DNA from 3 places in the Cupriavidus sp. 01L43 genome. Region 3 is predicted to be linked to each of the others. Evidence: predicted binding sites of a transcription regulator. Region 3 holds the regulator's gene; each other region holds the start of a gene.

Region 1 (10,436 bases), on a different contig from region 3:
TGATGTTCACCGGCTTGCCGCTCTGCGCGCAGGCACGGATGAAATCAGTCTGGCGGCACAGGAAGGCCGGCGTCTGGAGGACGTCCACCACGGCGGCGACGGGCTTGATCTCGTCGACCTCGTGGATGTCCGTGAGCACCGGCACGCCGATCTCGCGCTTCACGGTGGCCAGGATCTCCAGACCCTTTTCCATGCCGAGACCGCGGAACGACTTGCCCGACGACCGGTTGGCCTTGTCGAACGACGACTTGTAGATGAACGGAATGCCCAGCGCCGACGTGATTTCCTTGAGCTGGCCGGCCGTGTCCAGCGCCATCTGCTCGGACTCGATCACGCACGGCCCGGAAATCAGGAAGAACGGCTGGTCGAGGCCGACATCGAATCCACACAGTTTCATGGCTGCTCCTTCTCTAGGCGCGCTCAGGCGGACTTGCCCTTGCGCTGCTGGCTGGCCAGCGCGCCTTCCACGTAGGCCTTGAACAGCGGATGGCCGTCACGCGGCGTGGACGTGAATTCCGGGTGGAACTGCACGCCGACGAACCACGGGTGGAGGCTCTCGGGCAGTTCCATCATCTCCGGCAGATTTTCCGTCGGGGTACGGGCCGAAATCACCATGCCCGCGCCCTCAAGCTGCGGCACGTAGTGATTGTTGACTTCGTAACGATGGCGATGGCGCTCGTTCACTTCTTCGCCATAGATCTGGGCGGCCTTGGTGCCGGGCTTCACCGGTACGCGCTGGGCGCCCAGGCGCATCGTGCCGCCGAGGTCGGAATCGGCCGAGCGCTGCTCGACCTTGCCTTCGCGGTCCAGCCATTCGGTGATCAGCGCGACCACCGGATGCTCGGTCTCGAGGTTGAACTCGGTCGAGTTGGCATCGGCCATGTTCGCCACGTGGCGGGCAAACTCGATCACGGCCAGCTGCATGCCCAGGCAGATGCCCAGGTACGGCACCTTGTTCTCGCGGGCGTACTGGATCGCGCGGATCTTGCCTTCCGTGCCGCGCTTGCCGAAGCCGCCCGGCACCAGGATGGCGTCCAGCGGCTGGAGCACTTCCAGATGGCCGGATTCCAGTTCCTCGGAATCGATGTACTCGATGTTCACACGCGTGGCGGTATGCATGCCGGCGTGGCGCAGTGCCTCGATCAGCGACTTGTACGACTCGGTCAGGTCGACGTACTTGCCGACCATGCCGATCGTGATTTCGTGCTCGGGGTTTTCTTGCGCGTTGACCAGCTTCTGCCACATCGACAGATCGGCCGGCTTCGGATCCAGGCGCAGTTCCTCGCAGATCAGGCGGTCCAGGCCCTGCTCGTTGAGCATCTGCGGGATCTTGTAGATGCTGTCGGCATCCCAGACCGAGATCACGGCTTCCTGCGGGATGTTGGCGAACAGCGAGATCTTGGCGCGCTCGTCGTCCGGAATCGGGCGGTCGGCGCGGCACAGCAGCGCCGTCGGCGAAATGCCGATTTCGCGCAGCTTCTGCACCGAGTGCTGGGTCGGCTTGGTCTTCAGCTCGCCGGCGCTGGCGATGAACGGCACCAGCGTCAGGTGCACGAAGGCGCAGTGGTTGCGGCCCATGCGCAGGCTCATCTGGCGCGCAGCCTCGAGGAACGGCAGGGATTCGATATCCCCCACCGTGCCGCCGATTTCCACCAGCGCCACGTCAGCCTTGCCCTCGTGCGAGGCGGCCGCGCCGCGCTCCACGAATGCCTGGATCTCGTTGGTGATATGGGGGATGACCTGCACGGTCTTGCCCAGATACTCGCCCCGGCGTTCCTTGCGGATCACCGATTCGTAGATCTGACCAGTCGTGAAGTTGTTCGATTTCCGCATCTTGGCGGAAACGAAGCGCTCATAGTGGCCCAGGTCGAGGTCGGTTTCCGCGCCATCTTCGGTCACGAACACCTCGCCGTGCTGGAAGGGGCTCATCGTGCCGGGATCGACGTTGATGTAGGGATCGAGCTTGAGGAGGGTGACTTTGAGGCCGCGCGACTCGAGAATGGCCGCGAGCGAAGCAGCAGCGATGCCCTTGCCGAGAGAAGAGACGACGCCACCGGTGACGAAGACGAATTTGGTCATAAACCGAGCTTGCCGGGGAAATCGGGATTATACATGAGCGGCCGTCCCGCGCGGCCCCGGAAATTGTGACAGCCGGGGTGAAACCCCGCGGGGTGCTACCCGGTTGCGCCGCATTGCACCTCCTTGCGCCCAATCCGCCGCACGGGCGCCGCCCTGCCCGCCTGCTAACCGGCGTCTACCGCGATTCCTGCCGGATCTTGCCGATCAGGTCACGCACCAGCGCGGCGGTTTCGAGCGGCTTTTCCATCGGATAAAGATGGCCGCCCTCGATGAAGCGCAGGTGCTCGCCCACCAGCCGGCGCGTGGCGCCCAGGCCGCACTGACGCACCTCGCGCGAGCGCGTGCCGGCGACGAAGCCCACCGGCACCGGCGCGCCCTGCGACACCTTGCGCCCCAGGCTGGTCGGCAGGGTCCGGTAGATCTTGTATTCCACCTCGCGGTCGAAGCGCAGCCGCCGCTCGCCAGCGTGGCCGGTCGGCTCGGTGCCATGCTCGGCGTAGTCGCTCAGGACCTCGGGGTCCCATATCGCGAAATTCTTCTTGGAGAGGAAGTGATGACGCACTGCCTCGGCGTCTGGCCAATGGGTGCGGCGGTTCTTCGTCACGGCCGCCGGACCAGGCTTTTCGTCGAGGCCGAATATCTGCGAGAAACGCAGCAGCCCGGCGCGCCAGCCGGCAATCACCGGCGAGTCGAGCATGACCACCCCGCGCACCCGCGCGGGCCGGCGCAGCGCGGCCATCAGGGACAAGAAGCCGCCCAGCGAATGGCCGACCAGCCACACCGGGCGCTCGGTGCCATCACGCGTGGCGCGGTCCAGCTCGTCTAGCAATTCCTCCACGAGATGCGGCCACTCGCGCGTGACCGGGTATTTCGGGTCATGGCCGTAGCGCTCCACGGCGCGGATATCGAAATCGTCTTCCAGTGCACCGAACAGCTTCCGATACGTGCGCACCGGGAAGCCGTTGGCGTGCGAAAACAGCAGGATGTCGCGCATGCGGCGTCTTGGGAGGGTGGAATGCCGGGGAAGCGGCGATCAGTGTTCGCGGCGGGCCCGGACCGGCTGGCCCCAGCGGTCGGCGTCATCGCGCGCGAGCGGGAATTCCGCCGGCTCCGCCGCATCCCACTCGGGGTTGCAGATCTCGCCGAACACCTGGCGCAGGCGGTGGCCCCACGTGTCGCGAATCATGCGGAAGTAGGCGTTGCGTTCGTCGATACTGACGAAGCGAGTCACGCGCAGCGCGTCGGCCTCATAGACCAGCAGGTCCAGCGGCAGGCCCACGGAGATATTCGATTTCAGCGTCGAGTCCATCGAGATCAGCGCGCACTTGGCGGCCTCGCCCAGCGGCAGCGACGGCGACACCACGCGGTCGATGATCGGCTTGCCGTACTTGGCCTCGCCAATCTGGAAATAGCAATTTTCCGGTGTCGATTCGACGAAGTTGCCGGCCGCATAGATATTGAACAGGCGCGGCCGCTCACCGCGAATCTGACCGCCGAAGACCAGACTCACGTTGAATTCGATGCCGGCATCGCGCAGCGCATGGGCATCGCGCTTGTGCACGGCGCGCACGGCGTCGCCGACGATGGTAGCGGCCTCGAACATGTCCCGCGCGGTCCACAGCGAGCGCTTCTCGTCGCGGCCCTCTGCCAGGCATTGGCGCACCGACTGACTGATCGCGAGGTTGCCGGCGGTCATCATCACCATCACGCGGTCGCCCGGCTCTTCGAACACGGTCATCTTGCGGGCCGTGGAAATGGCGTCCACGCCGGCGTTGGTGCGGGAATCTGACAGGAATACCAGGCCGGCATCCAGCCGCATGGCTACACAGTACGTCATGGGAATCTTGTTGGTTTTTGGCCGCGCGCCGGCTCGGCGGCGCGCTCAGGGGCAAGCTTGCATTCTAGCGCCCTAGCGCGGCGCGAGCCGCCTCGGCGGCATCGGTCGCTTCGAACGGCCGTCTGATGGAAAGGATTGCTGCCCGGGGTGGGGTCAGTCAGCGACCGGTACCGCTGGCATCGGCGGAATCGGGGTGATGGCGATCTCGACTTCCATCGTCTCGCCCGTCCCGCCCTCCAGAATGCCCCGAATTGGTGCAGCCGAGGCGTAGTCACGCCCCACGGCAAGGCGTACGTGACGGCCATCGGTCAGGCAACGGTGCGTCACGTCGATGCTGCACCAGAGCGCGCTGGCGGCGTCCAGGCAGACATCGGCCCAGGCGTGGCTGGCCATCGACGTGGCGGCCGGGTCATAGAAGTAACCACTGACATAGCGCGCCGGAATGCCGAAGGCGCGGCACGCGGCCACCATCACCTGCGCCTGGTCCTGGCAGACGCCGCTGCCGAGCGCGAAGGCATCGGCGGCGCTGGTACCGACGTGGGTGGTGTTGGCGCTGTAGCGCACGCGGTCCGCGATGCCATCGGCCAGCGCCAGCAACGTCGGCACGTCGTGGCCGGCGGCCAGGAACGGCGCGGCGAACGCGCGCAGCGCGGCCGGGGCCTGCGTGAGCGGCGTGGCGGCGGCAAAGTACAGGGGTGACACGCGCGACTCGCCGGCGTCCGGCTGGTCGTGGAAGCCATGGTGGCCGGGCGACTCCACCTCATCGAGAGGCGAAATCATCACTTCTACTTCGCCAGTCGCCGTGATCGAAATCGTCTGGGCGGGGCCGGACAGCGTGAAGTTATGGACGATGTTGCCAAAGCCGTCGCGGGCCTCGGACAGGTTGCCCGGGGCGGTCAGCGTCCAGCCCTGCACGGACTGAAGCGGCCCCGAACGCGGCGCGAGCCGCAGTTCGTGCACGCTGCGGCGCACTGGCTCGGTGTAACGGTAGACCGTCTTGTGGTGGATCTTGTATTTCACGATAGGGCACGCGCCGCGGCGACCGGTGCCCGGCCCGCCACCCGCCCGATCCGGCAACGGTGTGGCGTGCCCGGCACCTCGTCAGGCAGCCAGCGGGACGAGGAAGTCCCGGCTGATGCCGTTGCCGAGATCGCCAATGCGCTCCAGGAAGCTGGTCAGGTAGGCGTGCAGGCCAACGGCGAAGATGTCGTCGATGCGCGCGTATTTCAGGTCGGCGTGGAGTTTACCAGCCTGGCGCTCCGTCTCCGACGACTGCTGGTTGGCCACCAGCGCGAGAATGGCGACTACCTCGTCCATGCTCGACACCAGCGAGCGCGGCATGTCCGGCCGCAGGATCAACAGCTCCGCCACGCGTTGCGGCGTGATCACGGCGCGATAGATCTTGCGATACACCTCGAAGCCGGACACCGAGCGCAGCACGGCTGCCCAGTGATAGAAGTCGTTCTGCTCGCGGTTCAGGTCATCGTTCTGCAACTGGCTCTGGGACTGCCCGCTACCGTCCTGGGACTGGGATTGGGACTGACTCCGGAATCCCCCGCCCTGGCTCTGGCTCTGCGATTGGCCGCCCTGGAAAGCGAGATCGTCCTCGTCGCGCCGGCCGGAGGCCTGGAACTTGACATCGAGGATCCGCGCGGTGTTGTCCGCCCGCTCCAGGAAGGTGCCGAGCCGCATGAAGTGGAAGGCGTCGTCCTTGAGCATGGTGCCGAACTGCACGCCACGCGCCAGATGCGAGCGGAACTTGACCCATTCGAAGAAGCGGGACGGGTCGTCGCGCAGCTCACCCTCGGCAATGATGCGCTGCACATCCAGCCAGGTGGTGTTCAGCGTCTCCCAGACCTCGGTGGTCAGCGAGCCGCGCACCGCGCGGGCGTTCTCGCGCGCCGCGCGCAGGCAGCTCATGATCGACGACGGATTGGTCATGTCGCGGACCATGAAGTCGATCACGTCGTCGCGGTGCAGCAGCCCGTACTTGTGGTCGAAGGCGTGGGTCAGCTCGGAAATATCGAGCATCGCCCACCAGCCCTGCTCGGCCACTTCGGCGGACTGCGGCAGCAGCGAGGTCTGGTAATTGACATCGAGCATGCGCGCGGTGTTCTCGGCGCGCTCGGTATAGCGGGACATCCAGAACAGATGGTCGGCGGTGCGGCTCAACATGATGGGTTCTCCCGGCGATCGGCGTGTTCCATGGCTCAGCGCTCCAGCACCCAGGTGTCCTTGGTGCCGCCCCCCTGAGAGGAGTTGACCACCAATGACCCTTCGCGCAGCGCCACGCGGGTCAGCCCGCCCGGCACCATGCGCACCTCCTTGCCCGACAGCACGAACGGCCGCAGGTCGATATGGCGCGGCGCGATGCCCGACTCCACATAGGTCGGGCAGGTGGACAGCGCCAGCGTCGGCTGGGCGATGTACTGCTCGGGGCGCGATTTCACCACCTCGCGGAACTGGTCGATCTCGGCGCGCGTGGCCGCCGGTCCGACCAGCATGCCGTAGCCGCCCGCGCCGTGGGTTTCCTTGACCACGAGGTCGGCCATATGGTCGAGCACGAACTGGAGATCGTCCGGGCGCCGGCACATATAGGTCGGCACGTTGTTGAGGATGGCCTCCTCGCCCAGATAGAAGCGGATCATGTCCGGCACGTAGGGGTAAATCGACTTGTCGTCGGCCACGCYCGTGCCGATGGCGTTGCTGATCGTCACGTTGCCGGCCCGGTAGACCGACAGCAGCCCGGCCGCACCGAGCGCCGAATCTGGACGAAATGCGAGTGGATCAAGGAAGTCGTCATCCACGCGCCGGTAGATCACGTCGATGCGCTGCGGCCCCTGCGTGGTCCGCATATAGAGGTGCTCGTCCTCGACGAACAGGTCGCTGCCCTCCACCAGTTCCACGCCCATCTGTTGAGCCAGGAATGCATGCTCGAAGTACGCCGAGTTGTACATGCCCGGCGTGAGCACGACCACGGTGGGATCGGCGATGTTCTGGGGCGAGACACTGCGCAGCATGTCCAGCAGCAGGTCGGGATAGTGCGCCACCGGCGCCACCCGGTTGCGCGCGAACAGCTCCGGGAACAACCGCATCATCATCTTGCGGTTTTCCAGCATGTACGAAACGCCGGACGGCACCCGGAGGTTGTCCTCGAGCACGTAGAACTCGCCCTCGCCGGCCCGCACCACGTCGATGCCGGCCACATGGGCATAAATGTCGCGCGGCACATCCACGCCGAGCATCTCCGGCCGGTATTGGGCGTTGTTGTAGATCTGGTCGGGCGGAATCACGCCGGCGCGGATGATGTCCTGGCCGTGGTAGATATCGTGGATGAACCGGTTCAGCGCCGCCACGCGCTGGCGCAGGCCGCGCTCGAGCGTGGCCCACTCGCTGGCCGGGAAGATGCGCGGAATCACATCGAACGGAATCGTGCGCTCGGTGCCGCTGTTCGACTCGTCCTTGTCGCCGTAGACGGCAAAGGTAATGCCCACGCGCCGGAAGATAAGGTCCGCCTCGGCGCGTTTGTTGTCCATCGTCGAACCGGACTGCCGCCCGATCCAGTCCGCAAAATTGCGGTAGTGGGCCCTGACCGCCCCTGACGGCAGCGTCTGTCCGGCCTCGATGGCCGCCACTGCTCCGTCCTCCCGCCCTTCCAGCATCTCGTCGAAAAACCGCGCCGCCATGATGGCCGCTCCTTCGTGAAATGGGCGCCCGCGCCGGCCTCGTACTGACCGTGCCGTGCCGTCTCCCCGGTCGCCCGTTTGTCGATGCCTTGTCGAGTTGGCTCTTTCAGCATATCCGTACCGGCAAAACCCGCAAGGGTCACGCGCGCCGGCACGTGAATCGGTTTAGCAAGATGCTTGCCAGCCAGGCGCCGCCGAAGGCACGGCGCCAAGGGCTGGCTGGCGGCTTCAGGTCAGTTCAGATCAGGCGGCGGGCTTGCCGGAGCAGGCGGCCGACTCGGGCGGGCACTTGTCCAGGATGTCCTGGACCAGCGCCTCGGGCGTGCGGCGGATGTCCAGCACCAGCGCGTCGCGTGGCTCCTCGAGGGTGTCGAACTGGCTTTGCAGCAGCGCCGGGTTGAAGAAATGGTCCGTGCGCGCCGACAGCCGGCTGCCGATGGTGCCGGCGTCGCCCTTCATGAAGACGAAGGTCACACCGCCGTCGGGCGGGGTCAGGCGGTCGCGGTAGGTCTGGCGCAGCGCCGAGCAGGTGAAAACGTGGGTGCGGCCCTCGGCCCGGGCGGTGTCGATGGCGGCGCGCATCGCGGCCAGCCAGGGCCAGCGGTCCTCATCGGTCAGCGGAATGCCGTTGTGCATCTTGGCCTTGTTGGCCTCGCTGTGGAAGGCGTCGGCATCGTGGAAGCCGCAATGCAGTTGGCTGGCCAGCAACTGGCCGACCGTGGTTTTCCCGCTGCCGGAAACGCCCATCAGGATATAGATCATGTCTGCTCCGTCGATCATGGTCGGATGGTCGGGCCATCCTTGTCGGTAGCCTTCGGGCGCGAAAGACGTGGCGCGAAGGTGCACCGCGGCATGGAGATACCTGGCCGCGGCGATTGCTGAAAATCGTAAAACGACTAAACGATGACTAAACGACGACTAAGTGCGTGCAGGGCAAGTTGGGCGCCCGCCTATTGTGCGACCACGCCGRCCGTTTGGACAGCGGGCGCGGCGTCGGCCTCGGACAAGTCCAGGGCGCTGCCGCCTTCTTCGGCGATCCGGGCATGGCGCCGGAACAGTCCGAACAGACCGCGCCCCATGCTGAAGCGCGCAAAATCGTCGTCCGGAGCGGTCGCCGGGATGCGCGCGGCGAATTCTGCGTGCGCGGCGGCATCGCCGACCAGGGTCAATGTGCCGGCTACGGCATCCACACGAATCCGGTCGCCATCGCGCACCCGCGCCAACGGGCCGCCTACAAGCGCCTCCGGACCCACATGAATCACCGCCGGTACCTTGCCGGACGCGCCCGACATGCGGCCATCGGTCACCAGCGCCACCTTGTGGCCGGCATCCTGTAGTGCGCCGAGTGCCGGCGTGAGGCGGTGCAACTCGGGCATGCCGTTGGCGTTCGGCCCCTGGAAGCGGACCACCGCCACCACGTCGCGATTCAGTTCGTCGGCCTCGAAGGCGGCTTGCAGCGCCTCCTGGGAGTCGAACACGCGGGCCGGGGCCTCCACGATACGGTGCTCGTCGGCCACGGCCGACACCTTGATCACGCCCCGGCCGAGGTTGCCGGCCATCAGGCGCAGCCCGCCCTCCTTCGAGAACGGCGCCGACGCCGGTGCCAGCACGGCGGCATCGCCACTCGTGGTCGGACCGTCGCGCCAGCGCAGCGCGCCGTCGGTCATCACCGGCTCCTCGGTGTAGCGCGCCAGCCCTTGCCCCATCACGGTCTGGACGTCCTCGTGCAGCAACCTGGCTTCGAGCAGTTGGCCAATCACATAGGCCACGCCGCCGGCGGCGTGGAAGTGGTTCACATCGGCCGAGCCGTTCGGATAGACGCGCGCCAGCAGCGGCGTGACCGCCGACAGGCGGTCGAAGTCATTCCAGTCGATGACGATGCCGGCGGCACGCGCCATGGCGACAAGGTGGATCGTATGGTTCGTGGAACCGCCCGTGGCCAGCAGGCCGACCATGGCGTTGACGATGGCCCGCTCGTCCACGATCTGGGCGAGCGGCGTGTACGCGTTGCCGCGCGCGATCAGCGCCAGCGCGCGCTGTGCCGCGGCCGCCGTCAGCGCATCGCGCAGTCCGCTTTCCGGGTGCACGAAGGCCGAGCCCGGCATGTGCAAGCCCATGATTTCCATCAGGAACTGGTTGCTGTTGGCCGTGCCGTAGAAGGTGCAGGTGCCGGCGCCGTGGTAGGCGGCGCATTCGGCCTCCAGCAAGACATCGCGACCAACCTGACCCGTGGCGTAGAGCTGGCGCACGCGCGCCTTTTCCTTGTTCGAGAGACCGGTCGCCATCGGCCCAGCGGGCACGAAGACGATGGGCAGGTGGCCGAACTGGAGCGCCCCCATCAGCAGGCCCGGCACGATCTTGTCGCACACGCCGAGCATCAGCGCGGCATCGAAGGTGTTGTGCGAGAGCGCGACCGCCGTACCCATGGCAATGGCGTCGCGCGAGAACAGCGACAGCTCCATGCCAGCGTTGCCCTGCGTGATGCCATCGCACATCGCCGGCACGCCGCCCGCCACCTGGGCCACGCCGCCCACCGCGCGGGCCGCCTCGCGAATCACGTTCGGATACCGCTCGTACGGCTGGTGGGCCGACAGCATGTCGTTGTACGCGGTCACGATGCCGAGGTTCGGGGCGTGCTCGACGCGAAGCTTGAGCTTGTCGTCGGCCGGCAGCGCGGCGTAACCGTGCGCCAGATTCGCGCACGACATGCCGCGCAGCGGGCCGAGTTCCCGCTGTGCCCGCTCGCAGCGCGCCAGATAGGCGGCGCGGCTCGCGCGGCTGCGCTCGACAACGCGTTGCGTAACGGCCGACACCTCGGCGTGAACGGATTGGGT
Region 2 (10,436 bases), on a different contig from region 3:
CATGCCGGCGCCAGGACTTGTAGCCGCCGGCCAGTTGCTGGGCGTCCCAGCCGACCAGGCGCAGCCACGTCGTCATCGACCCGCTGCGCAGCCCGCCGCGCCAGCAATAAATCAGCGGCTTCCAGTTCGCCGGGCGATCCGCTAAGGCTTCACGCAGATGGCGGGCGAGGTTGGCCGCCACCATCGCGCCGCCTACCCGCCGGGCCTCGAAGGCGCCGGCCTGCTTGTAGAGCGTGCCGACGATGCGGCGCTCCTCGTTGTCCAGCACCGGGTAGTTCACGGCCCCGGGAATGTGATCGATGGCGAACTCGGCGGGCGAGCGGGCATCGATCAGCGTATCGAAGGCGTGCCGATCCTCCACACGGACGACGGGCTTCATGCGCGGACCGTCAGGCCGGGGGTGCCGGCCTCCATGCGGCCGACCACGGCGGCCTCGCCGAAACCCTGTTCCCGGAAGATGCGCAGCACGGCATCCACCGCCTGCGGCGCGCAACTGACCAGCAGGCCGCCGCTGGTCTGCGGGTCGGTCAGCAGAGCCTGGGCGATGGCAGGCAGGCCGGCATCGAGTTGCACCTCGGCGCCATAGCCCTCCCAGTTCCGGCGCGACGCCCCGGTGACATGGCCTTGCCCGGCCAGCGCCGCCACCTCGGGCAGCAGGGGCAGGGCGGACCAGTCCAGCACCGCGCGCAGCCCGGCGCCGCGCGCCAGCTCCAGCGTGTGGCCGGCGATGCCGAAGCCGGTGACGTCGGTCAGCGCATGCACGCCGTCCAACGCCGCGAGGGCCATGCCGGGGGTGTTCAGGCGCGTGGTGGTGTCGATCAGCCGCGCGTAGCCGTCATCGGCAAGCTGGCCCTTCTTCAGCGCGGCGGACAGCACGCCCACGCCGAGCGGCTTGCCGAGCACGAGCACGTCGCCGGCGCGGGCGTCGCGGTTGCGGCGGATCTTCGACGGATGCGCGAGACCCATCACCACCAGCCCGTAGATCGGCTCGACCGAGTCGATGGTGTGCCCGCCGGCAATCGGAATGCCGGCCGCCCGGCACACCGCCTGCCCACCTTCCATCACCCGGCCGATCACCTCCAACGGCAACTGGTTCACCGGCATCGCCACCAGCGCCAGCGCCATGATCGGCCGCCCGCCCATGGCGTAGACGTCGCTGATGGCATTGGTGGCGGCAATGCGGCCGAAGTCGAACGGGTCGTCGACAATCGGCATGAAGAAATCGGTAGTCGCGATCAGCGCCTGGTCGTCGTTCAACTGGTAGACCGCCGCGTCATCGGCGGTCTCGATGCCTACCAGCAACTCCGGCGGCATCGGCAACCCGCCACTACTCCGCAGGATCTCGGACAGCACCCCCGGCGCGATCTTGCACCCGCACCCGCCCCCATGGGAAAAGCTGGTCAGGCGGATATCGGGGGGCGTGCTGGGCGTGGGGGTGGTCATGGTGGCTGGGGTAGGTGCGGAAGGGACACGCAAGGATACCCCAGCCCCGGGGAGCCGCCGCCCGCGTTACCGCGTGCGAACCCGCAGCGTCTCCACGCCGCGCAGGTTGTTGCGGCGGTGCCAGGACAGTTGATCGAGGTCAACCGGCTGCAAGTCCGGGAAGCGGGCGAGCACGCCTGCAATCGCCGATTCGAGTTCGAGCGTGGCCAGCCGGGTGCCGAGGCAGTAGTGAATGCCGCCGCCGAAGGCGAGCGAGGGCGTGGCGTCGCGGGCGAGGTCGAGGCGGTCGGGGTCGGTGTACACGGCCGGATCGCGGTTGGCGGCGCCGATCAGCATAAAGACGATGCTGCCGCGCGGTACGGTCACGTCTTCGACGGTGACGTCTTCGAATGCCGTGCGCACCACCATCTGCACCGCGCCGTCATAGCGCAGGCATTCCGCCACGGCTTGCGAGACCGCCGGGGCGTCAGACAACTGCGACTTCAGGCGCGCCAGCTCGGCGGGCGCCCGGAACAGCGCGATCATGCTGTTGCCGATCATGTTCGAGGTGGTTTCATGGCCGGCCACGAACAGCAGGATCACGTTCGAGATGATCTCGGCCTCGCTCAGGGTGGCGCCGTCGTTCTCCGCCCCGAGCAGGCTGGAGATCAGATCTTCCCCGGGATGTGCGCGTCGCCGCGCCACCACGGTCTGGAAATACGCCTCCAGCTCGAGCGCTGCCTCGTTCGCCGCCGCGAGCTGGGTGGCGTTGAGCGGCGCGAGGTCGAGCGCGGAGGCCAGCCGGCTGGCGGCCGTGCCGAGTGCGACGCCATCGGCGGCAGGGATATTCAGCAGCCGGCAGATGATCTCCACCGGCAGCGGCAAGGCGAAATCCGCAATCAGGTCGAATTCGGGTTTGTCGCCGGGGTTGGCGCCGAGTTTGTCGCCGATACGGTCGAGCAGCGCCTGCGTGGTGGTTTCGACAATCTCTCGCAGCCCCTCCACCTGCTTGCGATTGAACGCCTGCATGAGCAGCGCGCGCAGCCGGGTATGCGCCGGCGGATTCATCATCAGGAAGGTGCGGCTCAGCGCCTGGAACACCGGGTCCTGCGTGGCGGCTTCGCCGTAGCGCGCCTCCACGCTCTGGAGGTAGGTCTTGCCCATGCGGCGGTCGCGCAGCAAGGCATCGATCACCGCGAAGTGGCCGGTGACAAAGATGTTGCGCCCGAGCGGCAGCAGGGCGCCCGCGCTGCGGATCTGGTCGTACAGCGGATACGGATTCGTGAAAAAGGCGGGGGAGGCGAATGATTCGAAGTTCATCACTTTTTTCTTGGTCTTGAGGAGGGGGACGAAGGGAGTACCGGTGCCGAATTTCGGGCCAGTTATATCAGCCGGCCGGCGCGCCATCCATCCGACTCTGTATCGCAATGTATCTGGCCGCGTGAGGATACATGGCGAGCCAAAACCGTGCATTGGCGACACGTTGGGCGGGCACTTGGCGGTCACACTGCGTGGGTTCGTACAAGCCCCCTACAAGCCCACTTCTTTGCATTGGGCGAATCAACCAGGAGAAATCTTTATGTCCCGTGCAGTGACCCCATCCGTTTGGCAATTCGCATTGGCCCGCCGGGCCATTTCTGGCGCGGCAGTGCTCGCGGCCTTTGGCTTTGCCGGCGCCATGCAGCCGGCATTTGCCGCGGATTCGGCGCCGAAGGCTGCCGCCGCGCAGCGCGCCAGCACCGACGAGAGTATTCGTCCGTTCAAGGTGCATGTGCCCCAGCGCCAGCTCGACGATTTGCGCAAGCGGATTGCGGCCACGCGCTGGCCCGACAAGGAAATCGTCAGCGATCAATCCCAGGGCATCCAGACGGCGCAGGTTCAGGAACTCGTCAAATATTGGGGATCCCAATATGACTGGCGCAAGGCCGAGAAGGAACTGAATGCGCTGCCCCAATTCGTCACGACGATCGACGGGGTGGATATTCATTTCATCCACGTCCGCTCGCGCAACCCCAAGGCCCTGCCGGTCATCCTGACGCACGGCTGGCCGGGCTCGGTTTTCGAGTTCACCAAGACGATTGGCCCGCTGACCGACCCCACCGCCTTTGGCGGCTCGGCGGATGACGCGTTCGATGTCGTGATTCCGTCGATTCCCGGCTACGGCTTTTCGGGCAAGCCCACCGAACTGGGTTGGGGGCCGGACCGCACCGCGCGCGCGTGGGATGTCCTGATGAAGCGGCTTGGTTATACGCACTATGTTTCACAGGGTGGCGACCATGGCTCGGTCATTTCCGATGCCCTCGCGCGGCAGGCGCCGAAGGGCTTGCTGGCCATCCATCTGAATATGCCCGCCACCGTGCCGGGTCCGCTGATGAAGTCGATTCTCAGCGGCGATGCGCCGCCGTCGGAACTGACCGCTCCGGAGCGCGATGCCTACCAGTCGCTGAGCACCTTCTTCGGCCGTAATGCCGCCTACGGCGGAATGATGGTGACCCGGCCGCAGACCATTGGCTACGCGTTGTCTGATTCGCCACTGGGCCTGGCCGCCTGGACCTACGAGAAAATCGTGCAATGGAGCGACAGCGACGGCGTGCCCGAGCGCGTGGTGTCCCGGGACGCGATCCTGAATGACATCACCCTCTATTGGCTGACGAATACGGGCGCCTCGTCCTCGCGTTTCTATTGGGAAAACAATAACAACAACTTCAGCGCCGACGCGCAGAAGACGCGCGAGATCAAGGTGCCGGTGGCGATCAGCGTATTCCCGCACGAGATTTACCGCGCGCCGGAAAGCTGGAGCAAGCAGGCCTACCCCTCGCTGATGTACTACCACCAGGCCGCCAAGGGCGGGCATTTCGCCGCCTGGGAGCAGCCGCAACTGTTTGCCGAGGAACTCCGCGCGGCATTCAAATCGGTGCGCCAACCCGTGCGCTAACCCTTTCGCCGACCTTCCCGTGGAAGCGATTTCCCGCCCGGCCGCAAGGCTGGGCGGGTTTTTTACGTCCATTCCGCTACACCCCCATTACCCGCAGCCCCAGCAAGACCACCACCGCCACCCCCAGCAGTGCCGCCAGCGCTTGCCAGAACCGCAGCGGGTTTCGCTCCAGCAGCGGGGGCGTGGCGCGTTGCCAGAGCGGCTCGGTGGGCGCCCGCAATGCCTGGACGAATTCCGACAGGGCTTCGTGCCGCTTCAGCGCGTTGGAGTGCAGGGCGCGCCGCAGGGTGTCGTCGACCCAGGCCGGGAGTTCGGGGCGCTGCTCGCGCAGGCTGGTGTAGCGCAGGCGGCGGACGTCGGCGCGGTCGCGGATGCGCGTGACTTGCAGGCCGTAGGGTAGCTTGCCGGTCAGCATCTGGTAGGCGAGGGTGGCCAGCGAGAACAGGTCGGAGGCCGCCGTGCCGTCATCGCCGACGAAGTACTCCGGCGCGGTGTATTGAAGCGTGCCGACCGGCATGGCGGCGTGGGGCGGCCGCGTGGCCTCGGCCAGCCCTGCCACGTGGACCGAGCCGAAATCGATGATCTTGACGGTGCCCGAGCGGTCGATCATGACGTTCTCGGGGCGGAGGTCCTGGTGCAGCATCTCGCGCCGGTGGAACGCCTGCAGGCCGGTGGCCAGTTGGGCGATGATGCCGCGCACGGCGTCCAGGTCGGGCTGGGGATGATCGATCATCCATTGCGCCAGCGTCTGGCCTTCGAGGTACTCCATCGCCACGAACAGGTGCTTGCGGGGCCGGTCCGCCGCGTGGGGGCGCAGCACGTGCTGGTTGTCGATGCGTCGGGCGACCCATTCCTCGAGCAGGAAGCCCTCCAGATGGGCCGCATCGTCGCGTTGATCGACGGCAAGCGTTTTCAGCGCGACGTGTTGTCCGCTGTGGTCGTCCGTCGCCAGATAGACGTGGCTGCGCGCGCTGCCATGCAGCGCCCGGACGATGGTGTAGCCCTCGAACTGCATGCGGGGCGTGAGCGGCGGCGGCAGGGTCAGGTGCCCGGTCTGCGCCATCGCGTTGCGGGCGCCGGGCTCGGGCAGGGCGTCGACACGGGCCAGCAGCAGCGTGACGTTGTCCTCGCTGCCGCGCGTCAGGGCCAGCGCCGTCAGCGTCTGCGCGGCGCGGTCCAGGTCGTCGTCGCTGGCGGTCAGGGCCTGGTGGACATCGGCGGCTTCCAGGTATTCGTAGGCGCCGTCGGTGGCCAGCAGGTAGATCTCGCCGGGCTCCACGCCCCACGTCCGATAGTCGATTTCGACAGACGGGCTCGCACCCAGCGCTCGGCCCAGATAGGCCTCAGAGGCCGACACGCAGACCCGATGATCGACGGTGAGCTGCTCCAGCGTGTGCCGATGCAGCCGATAGACGCGCGCGTCGCCCACGTGCAGCAGGTGGGCCTCCCGCGCCTTGAAGATCAGCGCGCTGAATGTGCAGACGTAGCCGCGGTCGCGGTCGAAGCGGGCTTCGCTGTGACGGCTCTGCGCGTGGAGCCAGGAGTTGACGGCGGCCAGCACGCACTGCGCCGCCCGCCGCACGGTCCAGGCTTCGGAGGTGCAGTAGTAGTCCTCGAGGAAGGTGCGGACGGCGGCGGCGCTGGCGATCTGGCTGACCGCGCTGCTGCTGATGCCGTCCGCCAGCGCCAGCGCGACCCCCTTGGTCACGCGGTGGTGGCCGGCGGGGTGGGTCACGCCATGGAAGTCCTGGTTGACCGCCTTCCGGCCAGCGTCCGAGTGTTGGCCAACGCTGACCTGGAGCCCGCCGGACATGGCGCGGTCGCCTCGATACCGGGTAGTGATCCGATCAGCCCAGCGCGCGCTTGCTGGCCGACTTGTAGTGCGTGCTGTAGAGCGTGATGCCCACGAAGGTCAGGCCACCCACCAGGTTGCCCAGCACGGTCGGGATTTCATTCCAGATCAGGTAGTCCATGAGGGTGAAGTTGCCGCCCAGCATCAGGCCCGACGGGAACAGGAACATGTTCACGATGGAGTGCTCGAAGCCCATGTAGAAGAACACGAGCACGGGCATCCACATGCCGATGACCTTGCCGGACACCGAGGTCGACATCATGGCCGCCACCACGCCGGTGGAGACCATCCAGTTGCACATCACGGCGCGGATGAACAGCGTCAGCATGCCGGCGGCGCCATGCGCGGCGTAGCCCACGGTGCGGCCTTCGCCGATGTGGCCGATCTTCTGGCCGATGGCGTTCGGGGCTTCGGAGAAGCCGAAGGTGAAGATGATGGCCATGAAGAACGCCACGGTGACGGCGCCGGCGAGGTTGCCACAGAACACCAGGCCCCAGTTGCGCAGCACGCCGCTCCAGGTGGCGCCCGGGCGGCGGTCCAGCACGGCCAGCGGCGCGAGCGTGAAGACGCCGGTCAGCAGGTCGAAGCCCATCAGGTACAGCATGCAGAAGCCAACCGGGAACAGCAGCGCGCCAACCAGCGCGTTGCCGGTGTTGACGGTGATGGACACCGCGAAGGCTGCCGCCAGCGCCAGGATGGCGCCGGCCATATAGGACCGGATCAGCGTGTCACGCGTGGACATCAGCAGCTTGGACTCTCCGGCATCGACCATCTTGGTGACGAACTCGGTGGGGGCGAGATAGGCCATGGGGTATTCCTCTCCGTTTCCTTCGTTTGGCTCAGAAAAGACAAACGGCGTCCGTCCGCCCGGCCTATGGCCGGCACGTGACAGGACGCCGTCATCCTTGATGCTTTACAAGGTGATGCACTGCCGGGCCGTCATCAGCCCGATGTCAGTGCTGACGCACGTTCCATGCCCGCCGCCGGGTGGGGCCGGGTGGGGCCGGGTTGGGCCGGGTTGGGGCAAGTGACGATCTAGGGGGCGTTGGTAGTGCATGGGCCGCCCGCTTTTGGTGCGCGCGGCCGGGCGGGTTCAATCCTGGTGCTCATCGTCGTCCTGTGGGGGCAGGGCGAGGCCGGTGAGCGAGAGGGTCGCTTCGGCAATGTCCGCCAGCCGGCGGTTGTTGTCCATCGACGCCTTCTGCAAGGCCCGGAACGCGGCGTCCTCGCTGAGCCCCATGCGGGTCATCAGCGCGTTCTTGGCGCGCTCGATCACCTTGCGCTCCTTGAGCGCGCGCCGGGCGGCATCGAGTTCCACTTCGGTCTGGGCCAGCCGCGCCGACTGCTGGCGCAGCAGGCGCTCCAGCGACGTGACGGTGGTGGCGTGCACCTCGGCGGGTCCGTTTCCGGCATCGGGCATGCCCGGCAGCACAGGGGCGGCGGCGGGTTGCTCGGCCACATCGAAAAAGCGCTCGACGGCATGGGTATGGGGCGGTGGGTTGTCCAGTAGCTGGCGCAGCAGCCCGGCCGAATCCTGGAGATCGGCCTGGGAACGCTTGATTTGCGCCTCGCAGGCCTTGCGCAGGTCCTGCACCACCTGCATCTCCAGCGTCCACATGCCCGTGATGACCTCGCTGCAGACTTCGAACCACTTCTCGCTGTCGTCGTGCACCAGCGCCGTGCCCGGCGGCGTGGTCAGCAGCGTGCGGCGCATGCCGTCCTGCGCGGCGACCGCGGCGCTGGCCTGCCGTTGCCGCCATGCGGCGAGCAGCGACGGGTCGGCGAAGCGCTCGAACATCTGGAAGCTGCGCTGCTGGGCTTCCACCAACTGCTGCACGCGCTGCGGCGCAGTGCCCGCACAGGTGCCGGAGGCGAACATCTGCGCCCCGACGGCCCGCTCCTGCCCGGCGGCTTCCTTGCCCTGCACGAGGTAGACGAAGGCCACCAGCGGCCGGGCGATGCCCGGATACATGGCCACATCGGCCAGATGGAAGATCAGCTCCAGCAGCGCGGCAATCAGGCGGCTGAACGCCGCCACGGCGTCGTGCGCGGTGGTCTGGCATTGATCGATGGACTGGCGCAGCGCCGGCAGCGTGGCCAGATCGAGCTGGACCCAGGCCATCAACGACACCATCGACGCCGTGCCCGTATGGCCCGCTTCCAGCTGGCTGGCGAAGCGCTCGCCCAGCCGGGAGGCGATGTGGACCGCCTCGCCCATCGCCGTCTGGCGCTCCTGCGCCAGCCGTTGCCCACCGGAGGCCAGGAAGATGCTGCTGGCCCCCCGTTCACGCTGCAAGGCGTGGATCAGCTGGCCGATCAGGTCGGCCAACTCCACGCGGCTTGCCATCAGGCGGACGGCCTCGATTTCGAGCTGCTTGGCCCGAAGGACGAGGGTTGAGGCGGAAAGGGGCATTGTGCTGGGAATGTGGGGCGCGGCCGGGATGGGTACTACGCATTTGCCAGGTACTACGCAAATGTCGTGCCATTTGTATCATCCGCCGTACCTTCCCGGCCCCCCGGACCGGCTACAGCGCCTGCACCTGCACAGGCGCGCCGGGTTTGCCGTTCTCGGACGGGGCGATCACGAGATAGCGGCGCGCGCCGGCCCCCGCATCGTCCCGCACCACCTGCCGGATCGGACCAATCGCATTGACGATGGCCGAGCCCGCCGGATTCGCCATGAAGGCGGCGAGCGGCTCCAGCGGGCCGCTGCCATCCGCGCGGGTGGCGAGCGCCAGCACATAGGGGCGCTTGGGCTGCAACCCGGTGGCCGATGCCTGCAGGACCTGGAGCAGCCCCTGATCGAACAGCGTGACGCTGGTCGGCGCATGGTCGGTGGCCACAGGCTTGCCGTTCGCGACGCCATGCAGCTTCAGCTGCGTGGTCTGCCCGGCCACCCCCAGCGGCTGGAGCCCCTGCGTGCCGTCGCCCTCAGGCACGGCGTTCGGCACATAGGCGATGGCCTGCGGCGCCTGTCCGACGGGCACGTTGGCGACTACCTGATTGGTGGCGGTGTCGATGGCGGCCAGCTGGTCGGCGTTCTCCAGCCCCACGTAGATGCGCGTGCCATCGCCCGAGGGCCAGATGCCGTGCGGCAGGCTGCCCACCGGAATCGTGGCGACCTGGGAGAAGTCATCGGTCCGGAACACCTTGACCTGATTCAGCCCGCCCACCGTGATGTAGGCGAAGTCGCCCGCCGCCGTGTGGGCGAAGTTCACGTGGTTGGTGATCGGGCCAGTCTCCAGCGTCTTGATCAGACGGAAGGGCGGGCGGGCCTCGAACACCTGGGCCTTGCCGACGTCCTTGAGCGTGAACCAGACCTGCTTGCCGTCAGGCGTGGCGGCGATGTTCGGGCAGAACGGGCTCTCCTGCTTCACGCGCCCCACGATCTGATGGTCGGCCACGCTGACCACGGCCGTTTCCGGATTGAACGACGAGCAGATGTAGCCGTACTTGCCATCGGGCGAGAAGATCTGCATGCCCGGGCCGTCGGCCACGGTGATGCGGGTCTTTTCCTGGAACGTGGCGGCGTCGATCACCGAGATGTAGTTCTCCCCGCGCACGGTGACCCAGACCTCCTTGCCGTCCGGCGTGTAGAACGCCTCGTGCGGCGACCGTCCCACGTAGGTGACGTGCTTGACGGCGTTGGTAGCCGTGTCGATGAACGACACCGAGTTTGACCCAATCGACACGATGGCAAGCGTGCGGTGATCCGGCGAGAAGCCCATCCCGTGGACCAGCACCTGACCGCGATACAGCGGGCTGAAGTTGCCCGGCGCAGGGTCGCCCAGGCGGATGACGCCCAGCAGCCGGTTGTCCGCCGGGTCCGTCACGGAAACCGTGTTGGAGAACTGCTCGGCGGCATAGAGGCGGTCGCGGTGGCTGATGGGGACGTCCGGGGCCGTCGACGGTCCCGGCGCCTGCCCGGCCAGAACCGCGCTGGCCGCGCCGAGCAGCAGCATGAGGGAGAGGGTGTTCCTGAGGGAATGTCTTGTCATGGTCGTGGGCGCATCAGTGCGCGTGAGCGGAATGGCTGGGGGTGGTGGGTTGGCTGGCCGATTGGGCCGGATCCGGGCGGGTGGGCGCCGGCGCGGATGGGGGCAGGGGCTGTCCGAGCGCGAGCCGCATCGCGGCAATCTCCTGCAACTGGTCGACGATGATTTCCTGCGCGATGCGTCGGAGCTGCTCGTTCTTGCCGTGGCGCAGCTCGGCCATGGCCATGTCGAT
Region 3 (10,436 bases):
TGAAGCCGCGCGCGTCGATGCCGGCCACGAGGTCCAGCTCCTGGTCCATGTAGCGGTGCACGAATACGTCGATCAGCACGCGCAGGGTCTTGGGGTTCTGCAGCAGCGGGGTGATGTCGCGGAACATCACGCCGGGCTGGGGCCAGTCCGGCACGGTGCGGATGCGGTCACGCAGGTAACCGGTGACGTCGCCGAGGTCGGGGGACTGGATGAGGGAATCTGCCATGGGGATTTGCGTCGAAATGGAAATCGCGTGCCGCCTGCGGTAACGGGCTACCACCCGCCCCGCGCAGGGCCGCCGCACAATGGCCCGGCCGGTCTGGACCGGCTCCGGACACCCGTAACCATACAGGAGACTGCAATGGCCAAGAAAATTCTGATGCTGGTTGGCGACTTCGCCGAAGACTACGAAACGATGGTGCCCTTCCAGGCACTCCAGATGGTGGGCCACGTGGTCCACGCCGTCTGCCCGGACAAGAAGGCCGGCGACCACTGCGCCACGGCCATCCACGACTTCGAGGGCGACCAGACCTACACCGAGAAGCGCGGCCACAATTTCACGCTGAACGCGACGTTTGCCGATGTCGATCCGGCTGCGTATGACGCAATCGTCATTCCGGGCGGCCGCGCCCCCGAATACCTCCGCCTGAACGACCGCGTGCTGGAGATCGTGCGCCACTTCGCCACGGCGAACAAGCCGATCGCGGCGGTCTGCCACGGCGCCCAGTTGCTGGCCGCGGCCGGCGTGCTCGAAGGCCGCACCTGCTCCGCCTACCCGGCCTGTGCGCCGGAAGTCCGGCTGGCGGGCGGCAAGTACGCCGATATTCCGGTCGATCAGGCCCATACCGACGGCAACCTCGTCACCGCGCCCGCGTGGCCGGCCCACCCGGCATGGCTGGCCCAGTTCCTGACCGTGCTCGGGACCCGGATCACCCAGTAGTCATCCAGTCGACGTACAGTAGAGCCTTCCGAACGCGGCGCCCGCCCCGGCGCCGCTGTCGCAGGAGGCATGCCGATGTGCGAGATCTTCGTCCGGGCCAATCCGGATTCCTACCAGACCCAGTCCCGCTCGCTGCGGCTGCACGGCGTGGCCACGAGCATCCGCCTGGAAAACCTGTTCTGGGAAGTGCTGGAGGAACTGGCGCAGCGCGACGCGATGACGGTCAACCAGTTGCTGACCCGGCTCCATGACGAACTGGCCGAGCATCGCGGCGAAGTGTCGCTGTCGGCCAATTTCGCGTCATTCCTGCGTGTGTGCTGTTTGCGTTACCTGATGCTGCAGGGCGAAGGGCGGATTCCAGCCGATAGTCACGTGCCGATCCGATCACTTGACGCCCACGCGGTGCTGGACGGCCTGCCGCCGTCCTGGGGCGGCGAAGGCTCCTCCCTCAATTCCTGAGCCGCTCTCTATATATAGAGGCGCTCAATCCCGCAGCAGCCGTTCCTCGGCGGACTCCAGTGCCTCCGGCGTGCCGCGCAGCACCACGATATCGCCCGGTTCCAGCACGGTCTCCGGCTGCGGATCGAAGGCGCGGATGCCGCGCCGGCGCACCGCCGTCACCTCCACCCCGATCCGCTCCAGCCCCAGCGCGCCCAGCCGGCGGCCCACGGCCGTGTGCTCGGCGCCGAGCGAGACCGAATGGAGCCGCACGGTGTCGCGCTCGATCATGTCCTCTTCGTCGTCCCGACCGTGGAAGTAGCCGCGCAGCAGGCTGTAGCGCGCGTCACGGGCCTGCTGCACGCCGCGCACCACGCGGCGCATCGGCACACCCAGCAGCACCAGCGCGTGCGAGGCCAGCATCAGGCTGCCCTCGATGATCTCGGGCACCACCTCGGTGGCGCCGGCCTTCTGGAGCGTGTCCAGCTCGGAATCGTCCACGGTCCGCACGATCACGGGCAGCGCCGGCGCCAGCTCCTGCACGTGGTGCAGCACCCGCAGCGCCGACGGCGTGTTGGCATAGGTCACAATCAGCGCGGCGGCGCGATGGATACCGGCGGCGATCAGCGCCTCGCGGCGGCCGGCATCGCCATAGACCACGGTGTCACCGGCCCCGGCGGCCTCGCGCACGCGGTCCGGGTCGAGGTCGAGCGCCACGTAGTTGATGCCCTCGCGCTCGAGCATATGCGCCAGGTTCTGCCCGCTGCGGCCAAATCCGCAGATGATCGCGTGCTTCTCGGTCTGCAGGCTCTGGGCGGCGATGCGGGTCATGTTCAGCGACTGCATCAGCCATTCGTTGGCGGCAAAGCGCAGCACGATGGTGTCGCTGTACTGGATCAGGAACGGCGCCGCCAGCATCGACAGCAGCATCGAGGCCAGGATGACCTGGATCAGCACCGGATCGACCAACCCGATACCATCGATCTGGTTCAGCAGCACGAAGCCGAACTCCCCCGCCTGCGCCAGCCCCAGCCCGGTACGGATGGCCACGCCCTGCCGGGAGCCGAACAGCCGCGCCAGCACCGTGATCAGCACCAGCTTGAACAGGATCGGCACGAACAGCAGGCCCAGCACCAGCCAGATGTGGTCGATCACCACATTGATGTTCAACAGCATGCCGATGGTGACGAAGAACAGCCCCAGCAGCACGTCGCGGAACGGCTTGATGTCCTCCTCCACCTGATGCCGGTAGGGCGTTTCCGAGATCAGCATGCCGGCCATGAACGCGCCGAGCGCCATCGACAAACCCAGCCGCTCGGTCAGCGCGGCCATGCCGAGCGTGACCAGCAGCAGGTTCAGCATGAACAGTTCCTGCGAGCGCCGCGCCGCCACCACGTGGAACCAGCGGCTCATCACCCGCTGGCCGAGGAAGAAGATCAGGCCGAGGGCCACCACGATCTTGACCGTGGCCACCCCCAGCGCCGCCGCCAGCTCGCCGGGGTCGCGCGAGAGCGCCGGGATGACGATCAGCAGCGGCACCACGGCCAGATCCTGGAACAGCAGCACGCTGATGATGTTGCGGCCGTGCTCCGCCTCCAGCTCCATGCGCTCGGAAAGCATCTTGGAGACGATGGCCGTCGAGGACATGGCCAGCGCCCCGCCCAGCGCCACCGAGGCCTGCCAGGTCAGCCCGATCCAGGCCGAGAGCGCCCATCCGGCCGCTACCACGAGCAGCATCGTCAGCACCACCTGGGAGCCGCCCAGCCCGAATACGAGCCGTTTCATCGAGCGGAGCTTGCCCAGGTTGAACTCGAGCCCGATCGAGAACATCAGGAAGACCACGCCGAATTCGGCCAGGTACTTGGTCTGGGCGGAATCGTTGGCCAGCGCGAGCGCGTGGGGACCGATCAGGATGCCCACCGCCAGGTAGCCCAGCATGGGTGGCAGTTGCAGCATGCGGAAGGCCACCACGCCAAGAACGGCGGCGGCCAGCAGCACGAGGGTCAGTTCCAGCGGAGAATGCATTCGGCGGGCTTCGGGGAAGACTTGGGGCTTGACCTGGAACGAGCCGGCCGGGCACGCGCGCCGTCCCGGCATCGGTGCCTCGCCGGGGAAACACGGCAAGCGGCGGTCGCCCGGACCCCATGGCAGAAAAGCCGGGCCGGTCGCCATCGCATTCGTTGGTATACTTCGTCGCCATGATAGCCAATTTCGATGCGGAACGAGCACTTAAGCTCGCCCGCCATACCCTCCAGATCGAAGCCGACGCCGTTTCCGCGCTGGCTGACCGACTGACGCCCGCGTTTACCAAGGCGGTCCAGATGATCCTGGGCTGCACCGGACGCGTGGTCGTGTCCGGCATCGGCAAGTCCGGCCATATCGGCCGCAAAGTGGCGGCCACGCTGGCTTCCACGGGTACGCCGTCGTTCTTCGTGCACCCGGCCGAGGCCAGCCACGGCGACCTGGGCATGATCACCCGCGACGACGTGCTGATTGCGTTCTCCAATTCCGGCGAGACGGCCGAGCTGCTGTCGATCGTCCCGATCGTCAAGCGCATCGGCGCCGGGCTGATCTCGGTCACCGGGAACCCGGAATCGAACCTCGCCAAGCTGTCCGATGCCCATCTGGACGGCGCCGTGGCCCAGGAGGCCTGCCCGCTGAACCTGGCCCCGACGGCCAGCACCACGGCGGCGCTGGCGCTGGGCGACGCCCTGGCCGTGGCCGTGCTGGACGCGCGCGGCTTTGGCGAGGAAGACTTCGCCCGTTCGCACCCGGGCGGCGCGCTGGGCCGCAAGCTGCTGACCCACGTGCGCGACGTCATGCGCACCGGCAACGGCGTGCCCGAGGTGCGTGAAAACACCCCGCTGGCCCAGGCACTGATGGAAATCACCCGCAAGGGCCTGGCCATGACGGCCGTGGTGGACCCGGACGGCCACGCCATCGGCGTGTTCACCGACGGCGACCTGCGCCGCCTGCTGGAAACCCCGCGCGACTGGCGCACCGTGCCCATCGGCGAGGTCATGCACCGTAACCCCCACGTGGTGAACCAGGACCAGCTGGCCGTGGAAGCCGTGCAGATCATGGAAGCGAACCGCATCAACCAGCTGCTGGTGGTCGATGGCGACGGCAAGCTCGTGGGCGCGCTCCACATCCATGACCTGACCCGCGCCAAGGTCATCTGAGCGGGGCCGGCGATGCGCGACTTCTTCGGCAGGATCTCCGGTCTGGTCATGCGGCTGCTGCCGCTGCTGCTGATGGCGATGGTCGCCGGCAGCACGTTCTGGCTGGTGCAGATCAACTCGCCCCATGAGGACGAGGCCGCCCAGAACCGCGCCAAGCGCCATGAGGCGGACTACTACATGGACCGCTTCTCGGCCACGGAACTGGACACGACCGGCGCCACCAAGATGCGCTTCACCGGCGTGAAGATGATCCATTTCGAGGACGACCAGACCTACGAGGTGACCACGCCGGCCATGCGCGCCTACCAGCCGGACCGCCCCCCGGTCACGGTCAACGCGGACCGGGGCGTGATGAACTCGGAGGGCTCGGTCATCGACCTGTACGGCAATGCCTTCCTGGTACGGCAACCCGGCGTGGATCCGTCGAAGGACCCGCGCATGACCGCTGCATCGCAATATTTCCAGTTGCTGGTCAATGACGACATCGTCAAGACCGATAAAGCGGTACAACTCACGCGCGGCCCGTCGGTGATGACGGCCAACGGACTGGTCTTCAACAATGTCACGCGCGAAGTACAATTGCTCGGCAACGTACGCGGCACCATCGTCATGAATCCGCCGTCGGGGCAGGCCCGGACCACGCAGTAAGCACAACAACAAGCACGCCAGGCGCCGGCAACGGATCGCCCGTCATTCTCTCAGCTGACCAACATGACCCCATCCCTGACGACGTTGTCCTGTCGCCGCATCGTGCCCGCCCTGGCGGTGGCAATCGCCGCGCTCGGCGCGACCCTGGCCCAGCCGGCCCTGGCGGAGCGTGCCGACAAGGACAAGCCGCTGGTGCTGGAGGCCAACAACGCCAGCTATGACGACGTGAAGCAGATCTACACGTTGACCGGCAACGTCGTGCTGACCAAGGGCACGATGGTGCTGAAGTCGGACGCCGCGCAGATCCGCACCGACCCCGAGGGCTACCAGTACGCGGTGGCCACGGCCAATCCGGGCCGCCAGGCGTATATCCGCCAGAAGCGCGACGGCGTGGACGAATACATCGACGGCTGGGGCGACCGCATCGAGTACGACGGCAAGCAGGAAATGTCGAAGCTGATCGGCCACGCCCGTGCGGCGCGCATCGCCGGCGCGAAGACCGTCGACGAGATCCGCGGCGCCGTGATCACCTACGACAGCCGCAACGAGTACTACACGGCTGCCGGCGGCGACAACAACACCTCCACCGGCAACCCGTCCGGCCGCGTGCGCGCCGTGCTCTCGCCGCGCGCGGACCCGGCCAGCGGCGCCGCCGCGCCGCCACCGCCGCTGGAACTGAAGCCGGCGCCCGCGCCCGGCAAGCCCTGAACCCCGGACGCGCCCGCCGCGTCACGCATGCATTGACCTGATGAACGACTCCGCCACGCTCGCCCCGAACGCCTCCGCAGCCCCGTCGGCCGCCCGTACCGACAGCAGCACGCTGGTCGTGCGCCACCTGAAGAAGCGCTACGGTTCGCGCACCGTGGTCAAGGACGTCTCGCTGGACGTGAAGAGCGGCGAGGTGGTCGGCCTGCTCGGTCCGAACGGCGCCGGCAAGACCACGTCGTTCTACATGATCGTGGGCCTGGTGGCACTGGATGAGGGCGACATCGTGCTGGACGACCAGCACATCAGCGGCCTGCCGATCCACGAGCGCGCCCGCATGGGCCTGTCCTACCTGCCGCAGGAGGCCTCGGTCTTCCGCAAGCTCAACGTCGAGGAAAACATCCGCGCCGTGCTCGAGTTGCAATTGGAGAAGGGCAAGCCGCTGCCGAAGGCCGAGATCGAACGCCGCCTGGATTCGCTGCTGGATGACCTGCAGATCGCCCATCTGCGCAACAACCCGGCGCTGTCGCTCTCCGGCGGCGAGCGCCGCCGCGTGGAAATTGCCCGGGCGCTGGCCTCCGCGCCGCGCTTCATCCTGCTGGACGAGCCGTTCGCCGGCGTGGACCCCATCGCCGTGGGCGAAATCCAGCGCATCGTGAGCTTCCTGAAGGCGCGCAACATCGGCGTGCTGATCACCGACCACAACGTGCGCGAGACGCTCGGCATCTGCGACCACGCCTACATCATCAGCGAAGGCACGGTGCTGGCCGCCGGCCAGCCTGAGGAAATCATCGCCAACGAGTCCGTGCGACGCGTGTACCTGGGCGAAAACTTCCGCATGTGACCCATCGGCCGCCGCGTGCGGCCGCGCTTCTCCCGGCCTCCACGGCGACAGCCGGGGTCGATCAGGAAGTCAGAGCGATAGGCGATAGCAATTTCCGTTCCATAGTCGGAAGGATGCGCATAGAATAGGTCGCATGAAACCGTCGCTTCAGCTTCGTCTCTCGCAACATCTGGCATTGACCCCGCAGCTGCAACAGTCGATTCGATTGTTGCAGCTCTCGACGCTTGAACTCCAGCAGGAAGTGGAACAGGCGCTGACCGAAAATCCCCTGCTCGAACGCGAAAACGACTGGATCGAAAGCCCGCTGCGGGTAGCCGCCGATGGCTCGGTCAACCTCCAGAGCGCCCCCGCGCCGGCCTCTTCCGAGCCGCAGCCCAACGGCGATGCGCGCACCGACGGCGCGTCCGGCGGTGAGGACGATAACTACAACGACAACGGCAGCGAGGACTACGGCAGCGACTGGAGCCTCGACGACTTCGCCCGCCGCCCCCAGGGCGACGAGGACGAAAAGTCGCCGATGCAGTTGCGCGATGCCGAACCCACGCTGCGCGAGCACCTGATGGGGCAGTTGGCCCCGCTGAAGATCTCGGTGCGCGACAAGGGCCTGGCCATCTTCCTGATCGAATCGCTCGACGATGACGGCTACCTGAGCGCCTCGCTCGAGGAAATCTGCACCGAACTGCCCGAGGAACTCGAATTCGAGATCGACGAAGTCCACGCGATCCTGACCCTGCTGCAGAGCTTCGACCCGCCCGGCGTGGGCGCGCGCAATGCCGCGGAGTGCCTCAGCCTGCAATTGCGTCGCCTGAAGCACTCGCATCGTGAGCTGGCGCTGACCATCGTCAATCATCATCTGGAACTGCTGGCCGTGCGGGACTACACGCGGCTAAAGAAAGCGCTCCAGGTGGACGAAATAGCACTGAAGGCGGCACACGAACTGATTCGCTCGCTGGCGCCGTATCCGGGGCACGCGTTCAACCGTCCCGAGGCCGACTTCGTGGTGCCCGACGTGTTCGTGCGCAAGAGCGGCAGCGGGTGGATCGCGGCGCTCAATCCGGATGTCATGCCACGGCTGCGCATCAACGACATGTATGCGCAGATCCTGCGCGGCGCGAAGGGCGAAACGGGGACGGCAGGCCTGCAGCAGAAGCTTCAGGAGGCGCGGTGGCTTATCAAGAACATCCAGCAACGATTCGATACGATCCTGCGTGTTTCGCAGGCAATTGTGGAACGTCAAAAGAACTTTTTCACGCATGGCGAAATCGCGATGCGCCCCTTGGTTTTGCGGGAAATAGCCGATACACTCGGTTTACATGAGTCGACCATTTCCCGGGTCACCACGAATAAGTACATGGCCACGCCCATGGGTACTTTCGAGTTGAAGTACTTCTTTGGGAGCCACGTCTCTACGGAGACTGGCGGCGCGGCCTCCTCCACGGCAATCCGCGCGCTGATCAAGCAACTGATAGGAGCCGAAGACCCCAGGAATCCTCTTTCCGACAGCCGGATCGCCGAACTGCTGGGTGAGCAAGGCTTCGTGGTCGCACGCCGCACGGTGGCGAAATACCGCGAAGCGCTCAAGATCCCCGCAGTCAATCTCCGCAAGACTTTGTAGCCGAGCCGCAACCGCCTGCCTGGTGCGGCTCTTTCAGAAGGAGAAGCGCTATGAACTTCAAGATCAGTGGACACCACCTCGACATCACGCCCCCGCTGCGTGAGTATGTGGAAACGAAACTGGAGCGAATTGTCAGGCATTTCGATCAGGTCATCGGCGTGAGCGTGCTGCTATCGGTGGACAACCACAAGGAGAAGGACCGGCGCCAGTACGCGGAAATCAATCTGCATCTGAAGGGGAAGGACATCTTCGTCGAAGCGCATCATGAAGATCTGTATGCGGCGATCGACTGTCTGGTCGACAAGCTCGACCGCCAGGTCATCCGCTACAAGGACCGCGTACAGGGCCACGATCGCGAGGCGGTGAAGTACCAGATGGCCGCCCAGCAACTGACGCAGCAGTAGACACCTGCAGGCAACCGAAAACAGAGCGGTTGCCGACCCTGCAGAGGACTGAAAAGAAGAGCTCAAGCCGCGCAATCAGCGCGGCTTTTTTGATGGGCGCGCGCCATGGCAGTGACGGTGCGGGCACCTGGAATGTTTCGTTACCTTATTGCCACGCCGGAGGGCGACCCGGGGCACCCGGGAGCGGTCAAAATGGGAACAAGTGTTCGCAAGCCGCCCGCCTCGGTGTATGCTCCGCCATACAAATAACGACAGGACGGCCCCGGGACACCCCGGGTGGGCAAGCCGGCCGGCACGTCGTGGCACCGCCGCGACCCCGGCGCTGCATCGCAAAATCGCGGTGGAGCCCTGCTCTATAATGGCCGGACGCTCCAATGCGGGCGTCCCAGACAAGATCTCGGTACCAAAGTTTCGCCCCGAATCCGGCGGGACGGCCTTCGCGCCCCGGCCCGCTAACCTGACTTCTCGCGCATCGCCCATGAATCGTTTGGCCAAATTGCTGCCACCCGGCAACATCCATCTCGACGTCACCGTCACCAGCAAGAAGCGGGTGTTCGAGCAAGCCGGGCTCCTGTTCGAGAACAACCATGGCGTGGCGCGTGCTACCGTGACCGATAACCTGTTCGCGCGCGAATCGCTGGGTTCCACGGGTCTGGGTGCCGGCGTGGCCATTCCGCATGGCCGCATCAAGGGTCTCAAGCAGCCGCTGGCCGGCTTCATGCGCCTGGCCGAGCCCATTCCGTTCGAATCGCCGGACGGCAAGCCGGTGTCGCTGTTGATCTTCCTGCTCGTGCCGGAACAGGCCACGCAACAACATCTGGAAATCCTGTCGGAAATCGCCCAACTGCTCTCGGACCGCGAGATGCGCGAGGGCCTCGCCACACTGCCCACGTCGGAAGCGGTGCATGATCTGCTGACGCAGTGGCACCCCTGACTCCCGCCCCAACGGCCGCCTGAAACGGCCTGTCCGCCCCCGAAAGTCATACGCGCATGGAACTCACCGGCGTCACCTCGCAGTCGATCTTCGACGACAACGCAGCCGATATCAAGCTCTCGTGGGTTGCTGGCCTGGAAGGGGCCGACCGGGCCTTCGACGTGGAATTCGCCCGCGAAGCCACCTCGGCGGCGGACCTCGTCGGCCACTTGAACCTGATCCACCCGAACCGGATCCAGGTGCTCGGCAAGCCGGAAATCCTGTACTACCAGCGCCTCGACGACGAGCCGCGCAAGCGCCAGATGGGCGAGCTGATCCTGCTCGAGCCGCCGTTCCTCGTCGTGGCGGACGGCATGGAGCCGCCGCCAGACCTGGAGCTGCGCTGCACGCGCTCGTCCACGCCGCTGTTCACCACGCCGGTGTCGTCGGCGGCTGTGATCGACCACCTGCGGCTCTACCTGTCGCGCATCTCCGCCCCGCGCGTGACGATGCACGGCGTGTTCCTCGACATCCTCGGCATGGGCGTGCTGATCATGGGCGAGTCCGGCCTGGGCAAGAGCGAACTGGGCCTGGAACTGATCTCGCGCGGCCACGGTCTCGTGGCCGACGATGCGGTGGATTTCGTGCGACTCGGACCCGACTTCATCGAGGGCCGCTGCCCGCCGCTGCTGCAGAACCTGCTGGAAGTGCGCGGCCTGGGCCTGCTCGACATCAAGACGATCTTCG

What was found. The regulator sigma-54, encoded in region 3, starts transcription at its own class of promoters, with help from an activator protein. The targets are predictions, from matches to a motif close to TGGCANGNAANCTGCTTT.
Region 1: AC1DP9_RS05405 (circularly permuted type 2 ATP-grasp protein) is a predicted target of sigma-54. The motif match lies at 7,768-7,785, and genes of this name have one in related genera.
Region 2: AC1DP9_RS10000 (nitrate- and nitrite sensing domain-containing protein) is a predicted target of sigma-54. The motif match lies at 8,677-8,694, and genes of this name have one in related genera.

The regions. Positions count from the first base shown of each region.
Region 1 covers NZ_JBFTSH010000002.1:491,268-501,703, forward strand. The annotation lists gene kdsA (3-deoxy-8-phosphooctulonate synthase) at 1-397, opposite strand, end outside; gene AC1DP9_RS05380 (CTP synthase) at 421-2,079, opposite strand; gene AC1DP9_RS05385 (alpha/beta fold hydrolase) at 2,255-3,073, opposite strand; gene AC1DP9_RS05390 (proteasome-type protease) at 3,113-3,916, opposite strand; gene AC1DP9_RS05395 (transglutaminase family protein) at 4,070-4,936, opposite strand; gene AC1DP9_RS05400 (alpha-E domain-containing protein) at 5,018-6,091, opposite strand; gene AC1DP9_RS05405 (circularly permuted type 2 ATP-grasp protein) at 6,127-7,602, opposite strand; gene AC1DP9_RS05410 (gluconokinase) at 7,846-8,364, opposite strand; gene edd (phosphogluconate dehydratase) at 8,553-10,436, opposite strand, start outside.
Region 2 covers NZ_JBFTSH010000004.1:255,729-266,164, reverse strand. The annotation lists gene mnmH (tRNA 2-selenouridine(34) synthase MnmH) at 1-379, opposite strand, end outside; gene selD (selenide, water dikinase SelD) at 376-1,443, opposite strand; gene AC1DP9_RS10020 (cytochrome P450) at 1,510-2,742, opposite strand; gene AC1DP9_RS10015 (epoxide hydrolase family protein) at 3,101-4,357, shown strand; gene AC1DP9_RS10010 (bifunctional protein-serine/threonine kinase/phosphatase) at 4,434-6,170, opposite strand; gene AC1DP9_RS10005 (formate/nitrite transporter family protein) at 6,205-7,017, opposite strand; gene AC1DP9_RS10000 (nitrate- and nitrite sensing domain-containing protein) at 7,303-8,622, opposite strand; gene AC1DP9_RS09995 (YncE family protein) at 8,735-10,207, opposite strand; gene AC1DP9_RS09990 (DUF305 domain-containing protein) at 10,221-10,436, opposite strand, start outside.
Region 3 covers NZ_JBFTSH010000003.1:9,279-19,714, forward strand. The annotation lists gene AC1DP9_RS06895 (adenine phosphoribosyltransferase) at 1-226, opposite strand, end outside; gene AC1DP9_RS06900 (DJ-1/PfpI family protein) at 362-940, shown strand; gene AC1DP9_RS06905 (ribbon-helix-helix domain-containing protein) at 1,016-1,399, shown strand; gene AC1DP9_RS06910 (monovalent cation:proton antiporter family protein) at 1,424-3,403, opposite strand; gene AC1DP9_RS06915 (KpsF/GutQ family sugar-phosphate isomerase) at 3,577-4,560, shown strand; gene lptC (LPS export ABC transporter periplasmic protein LptC) at 4,573-5,208, shown strand; gene lptA (lipopolysaccharide transport periplasmic protein LptA) at 5,272-5,916, shown strand; gene lptB (LPS export ABC transporter ATP-binding protein) at 5,957-6,757, shown strand; gene AC1DP9_RS06935 (RNA polymerase factor sigma-54) at 6,891-8,372, shown strand; gene hpf (ribosome hibernation-promoting factor, HPF/YfiA family) at 8,423-8,776, shown strand; gene AC1DP9_RS06945 (PTS sugar transporter subunit IIA) at 9,255-9,710, shown strand; gene hprK (HPr(Ser) kinase/phosphatase) at 9,767-10,436, shown strand, end outside.